DNA from 2 places in the Jeotgalicoccus nanhaiensis genome. Region 1 is predicted to be linked to the other one. Evidence: predicted binding sites of a transcription regulator. Region 1 holds the regulator's gene; the other holds the start of a gene.
The links. Region 1 encodes LexA, which represses DNA repair genes until DNA is damaged. Its sites were predicted from a motif close to CGAACATATGTTCG; they were not measured.

Region 1 (7,617 bases):
TCCAACTGCAAACTGGACGTGGAACAGATATGATGATGGTGATTCTTCAACTAGAATTTCTTCGATATCAGTATAAATCTGCTGACGTGCTTCGTCATCAACTTCCGCGCGTCCTGCATCTAATAACTCATCGACTTCAGGGTTGTCGTAGAACACACGGTTACCTGCCGCACCCTGGTTTTTAGAGTGGAACAATGCGTACAGACCATAGTCTGCATCGCCTGTTACCGTCGTCCATCCAAGGATAAACATTTCATGGTTGCCGTTCGCAAGTGTTTCTAAATATGCACCCCACTCGAACTGCTCAATCTCTACATTAATATTAAGTTCAGCAAGTTCATTTTGAATATAGACAGCTGTATCGATAATCTGCTGATCGTCGTTAACCCAGATTGTTGTATCGAATCCGTCTGCCATATCAGTTTCTGCTAACAGTTCTTTTGCTTTTTCAATATCGTATTCCTGTCCTTCAAGGTCTTCAGAATATCCCCAGACACCCGGAGCCAACGGACCTTTGGCAGGAATACCCATGTCATCGTACACGCCTGCTACAATTTCTTCGCGGTCAATGGCATATGAAATTGCCTGACGCACCTTGATGTCGTCGAATGGTTCTTTGTTTATGTTAAATCCTAAATATGACATACGAACTGAATCTTTAACTGTTAATGCAGTATCCGCGCCATTTTCAATACGTTCAACGCTCGCAGAGTCAACATCCGTTGCGATTTGTACACCGCCTGTTTCGAGCTCTGCCATACGTGCACCGCTTTCAGGAATTACTTTGAATGTTACATTTTCAAAGTAGCGGTCTCCGCCCTGGAAGTCTTCAAATTTCTCCAGTTCTACTGTATCTCCCGCACTCCGTGAAACATATTTCAGATGGTTTGTTCCATTAGGCTCAGACCCGATTACCGTACCCACGTGTTCTGAAATTTGCTCCTTAACGGAATCGTATTCTTCCCCGCCTGAGTCACGTGCTTCATAATATTCTTCCAGTGTCATATCAACACCTGCTGCATCCAAAGCTGCCTGATAATCACTGTCAATCAGTTCCTTAGGCATAATGCCTGCCGTACTGTGAGCCAGGTGACTTGCCAGCGGCGCAAAAGGTATTGAAGTATGTATATTAATTTCATAATCATTTACAACTTCAACTTCTTCAATCATTTCAAAAAGAAAAAGTACTGGTGAAGCTAACGCTTCGTCCCTAACTCTGTCAAAAGTTGCGACTACATCTTCTGCAGTAAAATCTTCACCGTTGTGGAAAGTTGTACCTTCACGGAGTTTAAAATTCCATGTTGTTTCATCAACTTGCTCGTATTCAGTAGCGAGCCCCGGCTGTAATTCCATATTTACATCCTGATCTAATAATCTCTCATAAATATTTGTTCTTACCTGACTTGAAGCAGAATCATTTGAACCATGCAAGTCCAGCGACACTACATCCGCCATCGTCCCAATTGTTAAATCCCCTGTATTTTCACTTTCAGCTGCGTCATCCCCGGCCGCTTCTTCTTCGACGTTTTCATCACTCGAACAAGCCGCCATAACAGTTAAGAAAGCGATTACAAAAAATGCTAAAAAATTTTTGTGTTTCATTCTATTTTACCCCCTTTGCGTGATAAATTTATTATATCCATGCCGATAACAAAATTGCAATATTTTTCTAAAAATTAAATAAATATAAAAAACACGCATTTTTACAATGCGTGTTTTCATAAGTCTTTACTTCTTTTTGTCTTTTTTAGCTTGTTCTGATGATTTATTCATCATACTCAGCATTTGATTAATTTTCTTCTGAGAAGGTTTCTGACCCATCTGCATCATCATAATTCTGAGCATGTCTTCATTAATAGGAGGGTTTTTCTCCAAGTAATCCATCATGTATTTTCTAGAGATCCAAAATCCTAATGCGAAACCACCAATGAGGGCTACGATTACGATCAATATCCATATCCAAGTCGCCAAAAATGCTCACCTCTTTTCCGTGTAAACCACTATTTAGTTTACCTTAACGGACATCTAAATTCAATGCTTATTTACTGCGGATAATATTTGCCAGGTTTTCTACGGTAAAGCCGTAGCGTTCAACGACTTCCCCGCCCGGTGCACTTGCTCCGAATGTATCAATTGTTAACAGTTTGCCTTTTATGCCGACAAATCTGTGCCAGCCGAGGCTCGCAGCCATTTCAACTGCTGTTCGGTTTTCAATGTCAGTGTTTAGCACTGATTCAATGTATTCTTCATCCTGCTTTAAGAATGCCTGGACGTTTGGAATTGAGGCAACTTTAATATTTACGCCTTCTGCTGCCAGTTTTTCTGCAGTTTCAACTGCGAGTGAGACTTCACTTCCTGTTGCAAAGACAATTGCATCGTCTCCGCCGTCATAAGCGAGGTAACCGCCGCGGCGTACGCCTTCTTCGACTTTTTCTTTATCAATATCCAAAACAGTGAGATCCTGGCGTGTCAGTACTAAAGCTGTCGGTGTGTCATCAGACTCCAGTGCAACTTTCCAGGCTGCGCGCGTTTCATTGCCGTCTGCCGGACGGATAACATTCAGATTTGGAATGGCACGTAGACCCGCCAGCTGTTCAACCGGTTCATGTGTCGGCCCGTCTTCTCCGACTGCGATAGAATCGTGAGTGAATACGTATGTTACCGGCAATTTCATCAGTGCGCTTAAGCGTACTGCAGGCTTCAGATAGTCACTGAAGACAAAGAATGTTCCTGCATAAGGATAAACCCCGCCGTGTGCAGCCATTCCGTTAATTGCCGCTGCCATCGCAAATTCTCTTACACCGAACCATATATTGCGGCCCGCATAATTGTCTTTCGAGTAGTCGCTCGCTTCTTTAACATTTGTTTTGTTACTTCCCGCAAGGTCAGCTGCCCCGCCGAAGAAAGTCGGAATTGATTTTGATAATTCCTGAATCATATCTCCCGAGTTGCCGCGCGTTGCTTTTTTCATTCCCGTTTCATAAACTGGAAGTTCTGAAGCATAGTTTTCAGGCAGTTCGCGTTTAACCGCAGCTGTGAAATCATTGTATTTTTCTTCATCCGCAGCTTTAAATGATTCAACTACTTTGTTCCACGCAGCTTCTTCAGCTTCCCCGCGTGCAGTTAAAGTTTCATTGAAGCGCGTGTAAACTGACTCGTCCACATCGAATGTTTTCAGGTGGTCAAGTCCGTATGCTTCATAAGCACCCTGGCGTTCAGCATCGCCGAGCGGCGCGCCGTGAGCATCCGACTTGCCTGATTTGGTCGGTGCGCCAAAACCGATAACCGTTTTCACTTCGATCAGCGTCGGTTTATCGCTTTGTTTAGCGTCGGTGATTGCTTTATCGATTGCCTCTAAATCGTTGCCGTCTTCTACGCGCAGATAGTTCCAGTTATAAGCTTTAAAACGTCCCGCAACATCTTCTGAGAAGCTCTTGTCAAGATCGCCGTCGAGTGAAATATCATTTGAATCGTAAAGTACAATCAGCTTGTTCAGTCCGAGGTGGCCTGCAAGTGATGCCGCTTCGTGCGAAATCCCTTCCATCAGGTCGCCGTCTGAAGCAAGCACATAAGTATAGTGGTCAACCACTTTATGGTCGTCTGTATTAAATACAGAATTCAGGTGTGTTTCCGCCATTGCCATACCGACACTCATAGCGAATCCCTGTCCAAGCGGACCTGTAGTAATTTCTACGCCGTCCGTATGTTTAAACTCAGGGTGTCCCGGTGTTTTGGATTCGTACTGTCTGAATTCCTTTAAGTCATCCATTTCAAGAATGCCTGAAAGATGAAGCAGGCTGTAAATTAACATTGAGCCGTGGCCTGCGCTCAGCACGAAACGGTCTCTGTTAAACCAGTCGACATTTTTCGGGTTAAAATTTAAATGTTTTTGCCACAGTACATACGCCATCGGCGCTGCACCCATCGGCAGACCCGGGTGGCCTGAATTTGCTTTTTCAATTGCATCAATACTTAAAGAACGAATTGTATTGACCGCTAATAAGTCAGTCTTATCAAATGACATTTACTTTCGACTCCTTTAATTCTTTTCATTATTATTTTTATCTTTGTTGCGTAATGCCTTAACTTTGTCAGGGGTAACATCTTTACCTTCCGGATCAATCACTTTAGTATTTTTAATCTGTTTCTTAAAAGAACTTCTAAAGTTGGATAAATATTCTTCTCTCAGACCGGTCAGCTCTTTAAGTTCCGCTTCAGATATTTTATCTTCACGCTTTAACTTTGCCAGCTGGTTGAGACGCTGTAATTTTTGATCGTCTAACATGAGCTCCACCCTTTCCAATATAATTTACCATAAAAAAGGTGCGGAAACCAAATGGTCCCGCACTTTAATAGATAATATATACACTAATTATTTAATTTCTGCTGGAAACGTCATAATTAACCCGTTCCGTCAGTGTCCCGCTGCTGATAAAACCGTTTGCCGGCCGTTTTTCTTCAGCTGTTTCATCTTCCGCCTCTTCAGGTTCATCAATTGACGAAGCCGATACTGTACCGTTCGCTTCTTGTTCGATTGTTTGATCATCTTCATTTTCTGAAAATGCAGTATTTTCATGAGAATGTACGTTCTCCGCATAATCAGGTTCAACCATATTAAAACTATATAAAAGCCCGAAGCTTAGCATTACCGCGAATAATCCCGTGAGCGTCTTGAAATCTTTCATTGTCATTAATATCCACTCCTAAGAACAAATGTTTGTAATAACAATATAACAGAACACTTGTTCGCAGTCAATATAAATACGAACAAATGTTTGTAAGTGATTACACTATATGATAAAATTTAATTAATATAAGGCTGGAGGTAAAATTATGAAAGATTTAACAGACAGACAAAAAGATATTTTTCAATATATAAAACGCAGCGTAAATGATAAAGGCTATCCGCCGAGTGTCCGCGAAATCGGCAATGCCGTCGGACTCCAGTCGAGTTCAACGGTTCACGGCCATCTGGCAAAACTTGAAACTAAAGGCTATATTAAACGCGACCCGACAAAACCCCGCGCCATCGAAATCGTTCAGGCATCCGATGACAATGCTTCACCGGTCATTCATGTGCCGGTGCTCGGTAAAGTTACAGCAGGTCTGCCTATTACAGCCGTAGAAAACGTCGAAGAGTACTTCCCTCTGCCCGAACACTTTACGGCAAATCATAACAGTGAAATTTTCCTCTTGAATGTCGCCGGCGACAGTATGATTGATGCCGGTATACACGACGGCGACCGGGTCATCGTGCGTAAACAGAACATCGCGCACAACGGTGAAATTATCGTCGCTATGACAGAAGACGACGAAGCAACTGTTAAACGCTTCTATAAAGAAAAAGGCTACTACCGCCTGCAGCCGGAAAACACTTCGATGGAACCAATCTACCTCGATAACGTTATCGTCCTCGGTAAAGTCGTCGGCCTGTTCAGAGAATTTGTTTAATATAATATTAATTTTGACCGCCCGGGACTATGTGTCCCGGGCGGTTTTTTTGTGCTGGGCGGGAGGCGCTTGCGTATGCATGAGAGTGTGTCATGTATATGTATCGTGATTTGCGTATGCATGAGAGTACGTCATGTATATGTATTTTGAATTTCGTATACATGAGAGTGTGTCATGACTATGTATCGTGGAATGCATATACATGAGCTGCCGTCATGACTACGTATCGTGGAATGCATATACATGAGCTGCCGTCATGACTACGTATCGTGGAATGCGTATGCATGAGCTGCCGTCATGACTATGTATCGGGGAATGCGTATGCATGAGCTGCCGTCATGACTATGTATCGTGATTTTCGTATACATGACGGAGTAACTCACGGCGCCTTCATTTTGTTCATCACCAAAAATTAAATCGTCCCATTGTGATTCTCTCAACCCGTTAACAAACAAAAACACCCGGATTCATCGAATCCGGGTGCACCGCCACACCATATTATTTCTGTATATAATTTTCCGTATAATACGGTATATTGTCACTGTTATACTCGATGCCGACACCTAGATGGTTAAAATTATCATTCAGTACATTCACCCGGTGTGACGGAGAGTTCAGTAAACTGTGATGGGCGAATATCGGCGATGTGTGGCCGGTCGCAATATTTTCCCCTGCCAGTCTAAATTCAACCGAGCCGTTTATCAGTCTGTCTTTAAGTGTACGGCCATCGGGTGAGTCGTGATCAAAGTAATTATTTTCTGCCATATCACTGCTGTGCCCGTAGGCGACTTGATCTGCAGAAGGATTCCGTTCCAGCAGAGAATAACCATACTCAGCACGTGTTGCATTTACTAAATTAAAATGCATTTCCTCGTTATCTTCCTTCGCAGGATGATTATAAAGATCGTTGATTTCAATTACTTCATCTTTATTTATAATCATCATGCCGTTCGCTTTATAGTTTTCATGTATATCGTAAAAGAAATATGCATAGTAGTTGCCGGCATCGAAGACATCATATTCTTCATGGTCAACTTTCAGCCGCTTCCACTGTTTACGGATATAATCGACTGGTTCGCCGTATACTTCACGCAGCTTATCCCGGTTCATTCCTTCAATACTCATATTTCCGAATGACACATCGCCCGAATTAGTGTAGCCGCCGGTCACAACGCCGTCGCGGACGAGCACCATGTGAAAGGCTCCCGGCTGGTTCATAATAACAAAGTCGCCCTCGTATTCGGAATGAACCACCGCCTCTTCATCTGTCCTGAACGAAGAACCCAGCGAATAATCGATGTTTGTTTCCTGAGTTCCGTGAACCTGTTCAATTTTTGCCGTATCGTAATTCGGAATGACATTCTGTTCCAGCCAGTAATTAAAATAATCTTCGGTCAGACCTTCCTCGAAATCGTAGGATTGTACGGCCGGTGCGATAAAGAACAAGGCTGCATATAATATTAATAACGCTGCGATCCGCCGTGCCATATTACTCCTCCATTAAATGCTGACGTATAAATTATCAATCAATCTTGCTTTTTCAAATTGCACTGCAATAAATATAATAACATCCTGATCGATGTTTTCAAGCGGCTCCAGTCCGCGCGCTGTGTAAATCGCGAGGTCATCGACAGTGCCGCTTGTCTTTTGTTCGATATGCAGCCTGATAAACGACATCACTTTATCCGTATTGACAGTGCCGTTTTTAATTTGTTCAGCAGCGTTTAATAAGGCTGCATATATTTCCGGTGCTTCCTTATATTCATCTCCGCTTAAATTGACATTGCGGGAACTTTTCGCAAGGCCGCTCTCTTCTCGCTTTGTCGGCACCCCGATAATCTCAACCGGCACATTAAAATCCCGGACATAGCGTTCAATAACCATCAGCTGCTGGCGGTCTTTTTCACCGAACACCGCAATATCCGGCCGGATAATATTAAACAGTTTGCTGACCACTGTGACAACACCTTCGAAGTGGCCCGGGCGCTTCACCCCGTCCAGTATATTCGCCATCGTTTTAATGCCGAGCGTGAATTCCATACTCTCCGGATACATTTCATCATCTTCGGGATGGAAAACAAAATCCACACCGTGCTCCCGGCAGATGTTTAAATCATATTCTAAGTCGCGCGGATAAGTATCATAATCTTCCTCCGGCCCGAACTG
Region 2 (7,617 bases), on a different contig from region 1:
TACCCTCTACTCTATATATAGGGAGAAACGACGATTTCCTTTTAAAAAAGTTACTTGAATACAAAAATAGCAAAACTGATTTACTTTTTACACAAACTCTTATACTTTTACCTTTTAATGTATGTTACATTTCCGTAACTTATATAGATACTGTTGCTATATTTTGTTATATTTGAGTTTTACAATATCAGTTTATTGGTATGCTAGTAAATTAAATTTATAGATTAATTTATAGATTTTCAGCGCTTTTTTTGTTGGGTTATAGGAGCTCACGTATACGTATTTCTACTTGCGTCGGCATGACAGGGTCTCATGTATACGAAAGACTCGATGCGTTGGTGTGACGGGCGCTCATGTATACGAAAGACGTGGTGCGTCGGTGTGACGGGCGCTCATGTATACGAAAGACGTGGTGCGTCGGCATGACAGGGTCTCATGTATACGAAAGGCTCGATGCGTTGGCATGAGGGTAGCTCATGTATACGAAAGGCTCGATGCGTTGGCATGACAGGGTCTCATGTATACGAAAAACGCGATGCGTTGGCATGAAGGTAGCTCATGTATACGAAAGACGCGGTGCGTTGACATGAAGGAAGCTCATATATACGATTAACGATAATCCTCCCAACAAACCCGCAGAAAACAAAAAGACCAGAGACTTTCGTCTCTGATCTTTTTATTTTGCGTATTCTATGGCCCTCATCTCGCGGACAACTGTCACTTTTATGTGTCCTGGGTATTGCAGTTCGTCTTCTACACGTTTTTTAATGTCTCTTGCAAGACGGTGTGCTTTTAAGTCGTCGATATCTTCAGGGCTTACCATGACGCGGATTTCGCGTCCGGCCTGAATTGCAAATGTTTTTTCTACGCCGTCGTAGCTTTCTGCAATTTCTTCGAGTCTCTCCAGCCGTTTAACGTAATTTTCTAAAGTTTCACGGCGCGCGCCTGGGCGCGCTGCGGAGAGTGCGTCTGCTGCTGCTACGAGAATTGAAATGACACTTGTCGGTTCTACATCACCGTGGTGTGACTGAATCGCATTGATTACCGTATCCTGTTCTTTGTAACGGGTTGCGAGTTCGACTCCGATTTCTACATGGGAGCCTTCAATTTCGTGGTCGATTGCTTTGCCGATGTCATGCAGCAGTCCTGCACGGCGGGCTAAAGCGACATTTCCGCCGAGTTCGCTCGCAAGTATTCCTGCGAGGTAACCGACTTCAATCGAGTGCTTAAGCACATTTTGTCCGTAGCTCAGGCGGTATTTCATCTTGCCCAAGTGTTTTGCAAGTTCGGGGTGCAGATTGTGAATATCGAGTTCAAACGCTGCAGCTTCACCTGCGTCACGGATTTCAGTTTCCATGTTGCGCCGGGCTTTATCCACCATTTCTTCAATGCGTCCAGGGTGGATGCGGCCGTCCTGCACGAGTGCTTCGAGTGCACTTTTGGCAATTTGGCGTCTGATTGGATCAAAACCGGACAGAATTACTGCTTCGGGTGTGTCGTCGATAATAAGATCGACACCTGTCAGCGTTTCAAGCGTTCTGATGTTTCGTCCTTCACGGCCGATAATGCGGCCTTTCATTTCATCGTTCGGTAATGTGACTACTGATACCGTAGACTCACTGGTGTATTCGGCTGCGTAACGCTGCGCTGTAAGTGCGAGCAGTTCACGCGCTTCTTTGTCTACTTCCCGATTTGCTTTTTCTTTCTTTTCTTTAACCATTACAGCCATATCATGTGACAGTTCGTGTTCTACCTGAGAGAACATTTCCTGACGTGCTTCGTCGCGCGTCAATCCGGAGATGCGGGATAATTCTGTTTCTTGCTGACTTATTTTTTCATTAATCTCATTATCCTTGGCATCAACCATTTGCTGTTTTTCTTCAATTTTAGCTTCTTTGTTTTCCAGCATGTCATCTTTCTTATCGAGTGATTCACTCTTCTTGTCAAGCGATGTTTCACGCTGCAATAATCTGTTTTCAAACGCTTTCAAGTCGTTGCGCTGAGTATTCATTTCGCTGTCAAAAGCTTCTTTCAGATTTTGGTTTTCTTCTTTCGCTTCGAGCAGCTTTTCTTTCTTCAGGTTTTCGGATTCCTTTTTAGCTTCGTTTATAATATGCTCAGCTGAAGTCCTTGCCTGACGCTGCTTGTTAGTCAATATATTATTGACAATAAAATATCCGATAACAACACCCAGAATAATACCGATTAGGATAAAGAGAATGTCTATTAAGTCCACAATAAACACCTCCCTAACTAAGGTTCTAAAGTGTGTTAAATATAATATGAGTTTTAATTAAAATATTATATAATTCAATTCTAAATATAATCATAAAGAAAATCAAGCACGAGTATTTATAATACCGGTGCTTGATTCAAAGAACTCAACGTTAATCAGAGTTTAAATATTATTTTAGTTCGTCCTCGTCAAATAAACCTGCGTCTTCTTCAGATTCTTTGCCTGTTTCCTCTTCAGGAACATCTTCGCCGAAGCCGAGTGCAGAACGTAATTTGCGTTCGATTTCCGCAAACAGTTCCGGATTTTCTTTCAGTGTCTTCTTGGCATTTTCTTTACCCTGGCCAAGTCGTTCGCCGTTGTAAGAATACCAAGCACCGCTTTTCTCAACGATATCTTCTTCAACGCTTAAGTCGATAACTTCACCTGTGTGTGAAATACCTTCACCGTACATAATATCCACTTCAGCCACTTTAAACGGCGGAGCTACTTTGTTTTTAACTACTTTAATTTTCGTGCGGTTACCGACAATGTCCTGGCCGATTTTTAAGCTTTCTGCACGGCGGACTTCAAGGCGGACCGAACTGTAGAATTTAAGCGCACGTCCGCCGGTTGTCGTTTCGGGGTTACCGAACATAACTCCGATTTTTTCGCGGACCTGGTTAATGAATATTGCTGTCGTGTTACTTTTCGAAATGGCACCCGACAGTTTTCTTAGAGCCTGTGACATTAGACGCGCCTGCAGACCCATGTGAGAGTCTCCCATTTCGCCTTCGATTTCAGCTCTCGGTGTAAGTGCTGCAACGGAGTCGACAACGACCATGTCTACTGCACCGCTTCGTACGAATGCTTCTGTAATTTCAAGTCCCTGTTCACCGGTGTCGGGCTGTGAAATATATAAGTTATCAATATCTACGCCAAGTTTTGTTGCGTACTCCGGATCAAGTGCATGCTCTGCGTCGATAAAAGCAGCAATGCCGCCGTTTCTCTGTACTTCTGCAATGGCGTGCAGGGCTACAGTCGTTTTACCTGATGATTCCGGTCCGTACACTTCTATAATACGGCCCTGCGGATATCCGCCGACGCCGAGTGCTCTATCTAATGTGACTGATCCCGAAGAAGTTGTTTTAACTTTGCGTCCCGCATCGTCTCCAAGCTTCATAACGGCACCTTTGCCAAATGACTTTTCCATGTTTTTAATAACAGTATCTATCGCTTTATGTCTCTCGTCCATAATGTACCTCCAGTCGTAATCTCATTTATTATTATATCATGCACAAATTAAAAAAGCGAATATATGTTCGCTTCTGAAAACAGAAATTAAATAATTGCGGACAGTATTTCTATAACCGTAAACAATCCTTATAAAACAAAGAAAACTGCAGTGAAATCACCGCAGTTTTTCTTATTTTTTATCCGCTTTAAAGACGTCGCGGCCTTTGTAGAAGTATTCTATTGCAGACAGTATCGTAAAGAATACCGCGATATACATAAACCAGTGACCCGGTGAGAACGGAACATATGCAGTGAAAATATCACCGAATAAGAGAAAGACGAGCGCCAGCATCTGGAAAACTGTTTTAATTTTCCCGAGCTGCCCTGCTGCAGAGACGAACCCCTGCTCTATCTGCAGAAGGCGGAGTCCCGTTACAGCGAATTCTCTCGCTATAATTACGACAGCAATCCAGCTCGAAATCGTATGCCATTCAACGAGCACAATCAAGCCTGTAGTCACGAGAAGTTTATCGGCTAATGGATCTAAGAACTTGCCCATGTTCGTAATCATATTCCACTTCCGCGCAAGATAGCCGTCTAAGAAATCGGTCAAGGCAGCCAGCACAAATATCACCGCTGCGATAAACTGTTCGATCAGAATGACTTCCCCGCCGAGAAAGGTCATTGTGCCGAAGCCGAAATCAAGGAGTGCAAAGATTAAAAAGACCGGAATTAAAACGACTCTGAAAACGGTCAGCCAGTTAGGTATGTTCATTATTGTCACTCCCTTGTGATGTTAAATTGATAATAAACCGTCACCGTGTCACCGCGTTGCGAGTTATCGACACTGGTGCCGTTTAAAGAAATATCGAATGAAGTTGAATTGCCGAGCGCGAGATTGACAACTGCTGCTTCAGGATCAATGTCAAAAGTGCCGCCGTCCGACTCCTCGTACAGATAGTTATTGTCAAGGTCATCCGTTAAGCTGACCCAGGAGGATTCATTACCCGACAGTTCGAGTGTCAATTCCTCAGGAGCTGTGACATTATAAACCAGCGTATTGCCTTCGCGGTTGACAAAGTTCACTGACGTCTCCGGTTCTTCTGCCGCTTCCTCTTCTGCTTCTTCAGCCGGCTCTTCTGACTCTTCTTCCGCCGGACTTTCTTCAGGTGCTTCCTCTTCTTCTTCCTTGTCAGCGGTGAGGTCAGTTACTTCATTCTCTGTTTCATATATTCTTTTCGTCTCGAAAATATCACCTTGGGAGCCGATCTGCAGGAGCACCAGCCAGACGGCAAAGAGCACGAGAATCATCGTAATAAAACCAAACAGCACCTTTTTTAAGTACTGTAAATCCTGATTGGATTTCTGATTACGCTTTTGATTATCAGTTCTAGTGTCCGGGATTTCATCCTGGAAACGCTCCAGCAGCTGTTCAGCATCCAGGTTCAGGAAATCCGCGTATTTTCGAATTAGAAAACGCGTATGTTTTGGTTCCGGCAAGAGCGTCAGGTCACCGGCTTCAATAATTTGAAGCACGCTTCGTTTAATACCGGAACCGCGCTCCATTTCTTTTAAGGTGATGCCTGATTTTTCACGTTTATTTTGTAAATATGTCCCAAGTTTCATAGTTTGTTAGCTCCAATTAGAAAAAGTCCATATTGTCACTTTCGAACCAGTGACGTTTCTTATGTTTTTCATAAGTGATTTCCTGATCTTCGTGTTCTCGGATTTCGATAATATAATCAAAGTCTTCCTGCTTTAATTTAAAGAATGAATCATCGATCAGCAGGTCCGGATGTTCCACAACTGTTGTACCGTCGTAGTTAAGCACCTGGTTCACGAGACGCTTATGATCCGTATTTGTAGATTTCGATGTTACCGCGCCGTCGATAATGTAAACATTGCCTTTATCGAATTCCTGCTTGTGGAGACTCGTGCGTTCGGTTTGTTTTAACATGGTCGATGATAAAAACAGCCATTTGTCGCCGGCCGATACACTTCCGGCAACGACTGACTCTGTCTTCCCGACCCGCGGCATGCCGCGTACACCGATTAAAAAAGTCTCATCGATAGCGAACAGAATAGCAAGGAAGTCTACAACGACACTGATTTCAGCACGTGTAAACCTGAAAATATTTTTGTTTTCCTCCGCCCGCTTTATAAATCTGCCGTGGCGGAGCGTCAGCCGGTCTGTAATGGTCGGCGTCCGCATTTTGCCGACTTCAATTTCATCGACATGACGGCAGATCCATTTAAAACGTTCCAGCTTCCACAAATTATCGGTACGGAGCAGCAGGGCGCGCTGCGAGACTTCAACACCGTTAATCGTTTTAATGCTGAGACCGATATTTCCCATCAGACTCAAAATATCGCCGAGCAGCCCCGGCCGGTCATCGAGGTTTTTATATTCCAAATAGACTTCTTCGTCGCGTTCCGGATAAAAATTAGGTTTCTCAGTATTCACGTATACCATCCCCCGTTAATTTTCAAAACTTCTCCAGTAATGCTGCGCGCATTTTCTGACAGCAAGTATTCCGCCGCCGAAGCGACCTCCCGTGGTTCGATTAAGCGCCCTTGCGGTAGGTCTTCCAGCATCATTGCGATGTCTTCTTCAGACAGCTTTAAGGTCATTTTACCACGGACGACACCGGGTGCTACAGCATTAACTGTAATATTCGACGGCGCGAGTTCCTTGGCGAGCGATTTGACCAGTGTTTCCTGGGCCCCTTTAAAGGTGCTGTAGATGCTTTCCATGCTCGCACCGTAAGTGCCCCAGACACTTGAGATTACGATAATGCTCGCACGACGGCTCCGTCTCAGCTTCGGCAGCAGCACCTTGATAAAAGTAATCAGTGCCCTCACGCTTACGTTGTACTGGCCGTCGACCTGTTCTAAAGTCGTATCCTGTATTAATTCAAACAGCGCTTCACCCGGTGTGAAAATCAGTGTATCGACTGTTTTCACACCGCTGAAGCAGCCTGCAAGCTCACTTTCTGAAAACGGCTGTGACAAGTCGAGATAGTGGTGCGTACTGTCAAATTCCGGCGTGTTTTTGTGTGAGAATGTAATAATTTTATCATTTTTTAAACATTCGTGAATACATTTTCCGATATCACCCGTTGCACCGACTAAAACGACATTACTCATAAGCTTTCACAATCACTTCGACCATGTTTTTCGTGTCGATTGAACTGTTAAAGTAGTTTTTAATATCTTCCAGTGTAATACTATCGATTACTTTCGGCACGTTATATAAATCATAACCGTCGAAATAATATTTCGTAAACTGGTTGGCAATATACTCAGGCGAGTTCAAGCTCGTTAAGTAATCTCCCATGAGCTCGCGTTTCTGGCTCTGAAGACGTTTTTCAGAAAAGAAGTCAGTCGTTTTAACTTCGTCGATAATACGCACGATTTCCGCCGTAAACGTTTCATAATCATCCGTTTCCGCTGCCATCAGCGTATGTCTCACCATTTCTTCTTCCTGATAGGCGAAGTTAAATGAATCATCGACGATGCCGCGTTCAAGAAGATCTTCGTAATATGGCGACTGTTCACCGAAGACCATATCGAGGGCAAAGAGCATCGCTGCATCTCGGCGCTCTCTGACCGCATTGTCGCTGTCATCCGGCAGTGTTTTAAAGCCGAGCATCACTTTAGGTGTCGATACCGCAAGCTCCATTACTTTCTCTTTAGTTTTAACCGCGTAAGGCTCTTCCGGTATAAAACGTTCGATATCCGACGGCTCGAAATCTGGCCGTGAATTCTGATGCGCTTCTATATAAGCGAAAGTTTCTTCTATATTAAAGTCGCCCGCTAAAATCATTACCATATTATCCGGCGCATAGAACGTCTTATGGCATAAGTACAAATGCTCCGCCGTAATTTCCGAAATCGACTCAAGCGTCCCCGCAATATCGATAGCGACCGGTGAATTTTCGTACATAGCGTTCAGCGTTTCGTGGTACAGACGGTAGCCTGGATTATCCTGGTACATTTTAATTTCTTCATTGATAATGCCGATTTCCTTCTCTACTTTTTCAGGAGTAAAGTACGGTATTTCCACCATATCCATTAAAAGCTGGAGATTTTCAAAGAAGTTTTCCGTCGTGCTGAACAGGTAGCTCGTTCTGTCAATCGATGTAAAGGCGTTCGCACTCGCACCCATT

Region 2: a site for LexA is predicted at 3,524-3,537, ahead of recA (recombinase RecA). Genes of this name have one in related genera too.

The regions. Positions count from the first base shown of each region.
Region 1 covers NZ_JADGLW010000002.1:86,527-94,143, reverse strand. Annotated here, with positions in the region: gene IR135_RS02650 (glutathione ABC transporter substrate-binding protein) at 1-1,602, opposite strand, end outside; gene IR135_RS02645 (YneF family protein) at 1,729-1,971, opposite strand; gene tkt (transketolase) at 2,039-4,024, opposite strand; gene IR135_RS02635 (DUF896 domain-containing protein) at 4,040-4,285, opposite strand; gene IR135_RS02630 (hypothetical protein) at 4,377-4,691, opposite strand; gene lexA (transcriptional repressor LexA) at 4,834-5,451, shown strand; gene IR135_RS02620 (CAP domain-containing protein) at 5,950-6,939, opposite strand; gene panC (pantoate--beta-alanine ligase) at 6,952-7,617, opposite strand, start outside.
Region 2 covers NZ_JADGLW010000001.1:21,888-29,504, forward strand. Annotated here, with positions in the region: gene rny (ribonuclease Y) at 677-2,236, opposite strand; gene recA (recombinase RecA) at 2,406-3,467, opposite strand; gene pgsA (CDP-diacylglycerol--glycerol-3-phosphate 3-phosphatidyltransferase) at 3,639-4,223, opposite strand; gene IR135_RS00110 (helix-turn-helix domain-containing protein) at 4,229-5,074, opposite strand; gene IR135_RS00115 (DUF3388 domain-containing protein) at 5,091-5,921, opposite strand; gene IR135_RS00120 (SDR family NAD(P)-dependent oxidoreductase) at 5,909-6,595, opposite strand; gene yfmH (EF-P 5-aminopentanol modification-associated protein YfmH) at 6,588-7,617, opposite strand, start outside.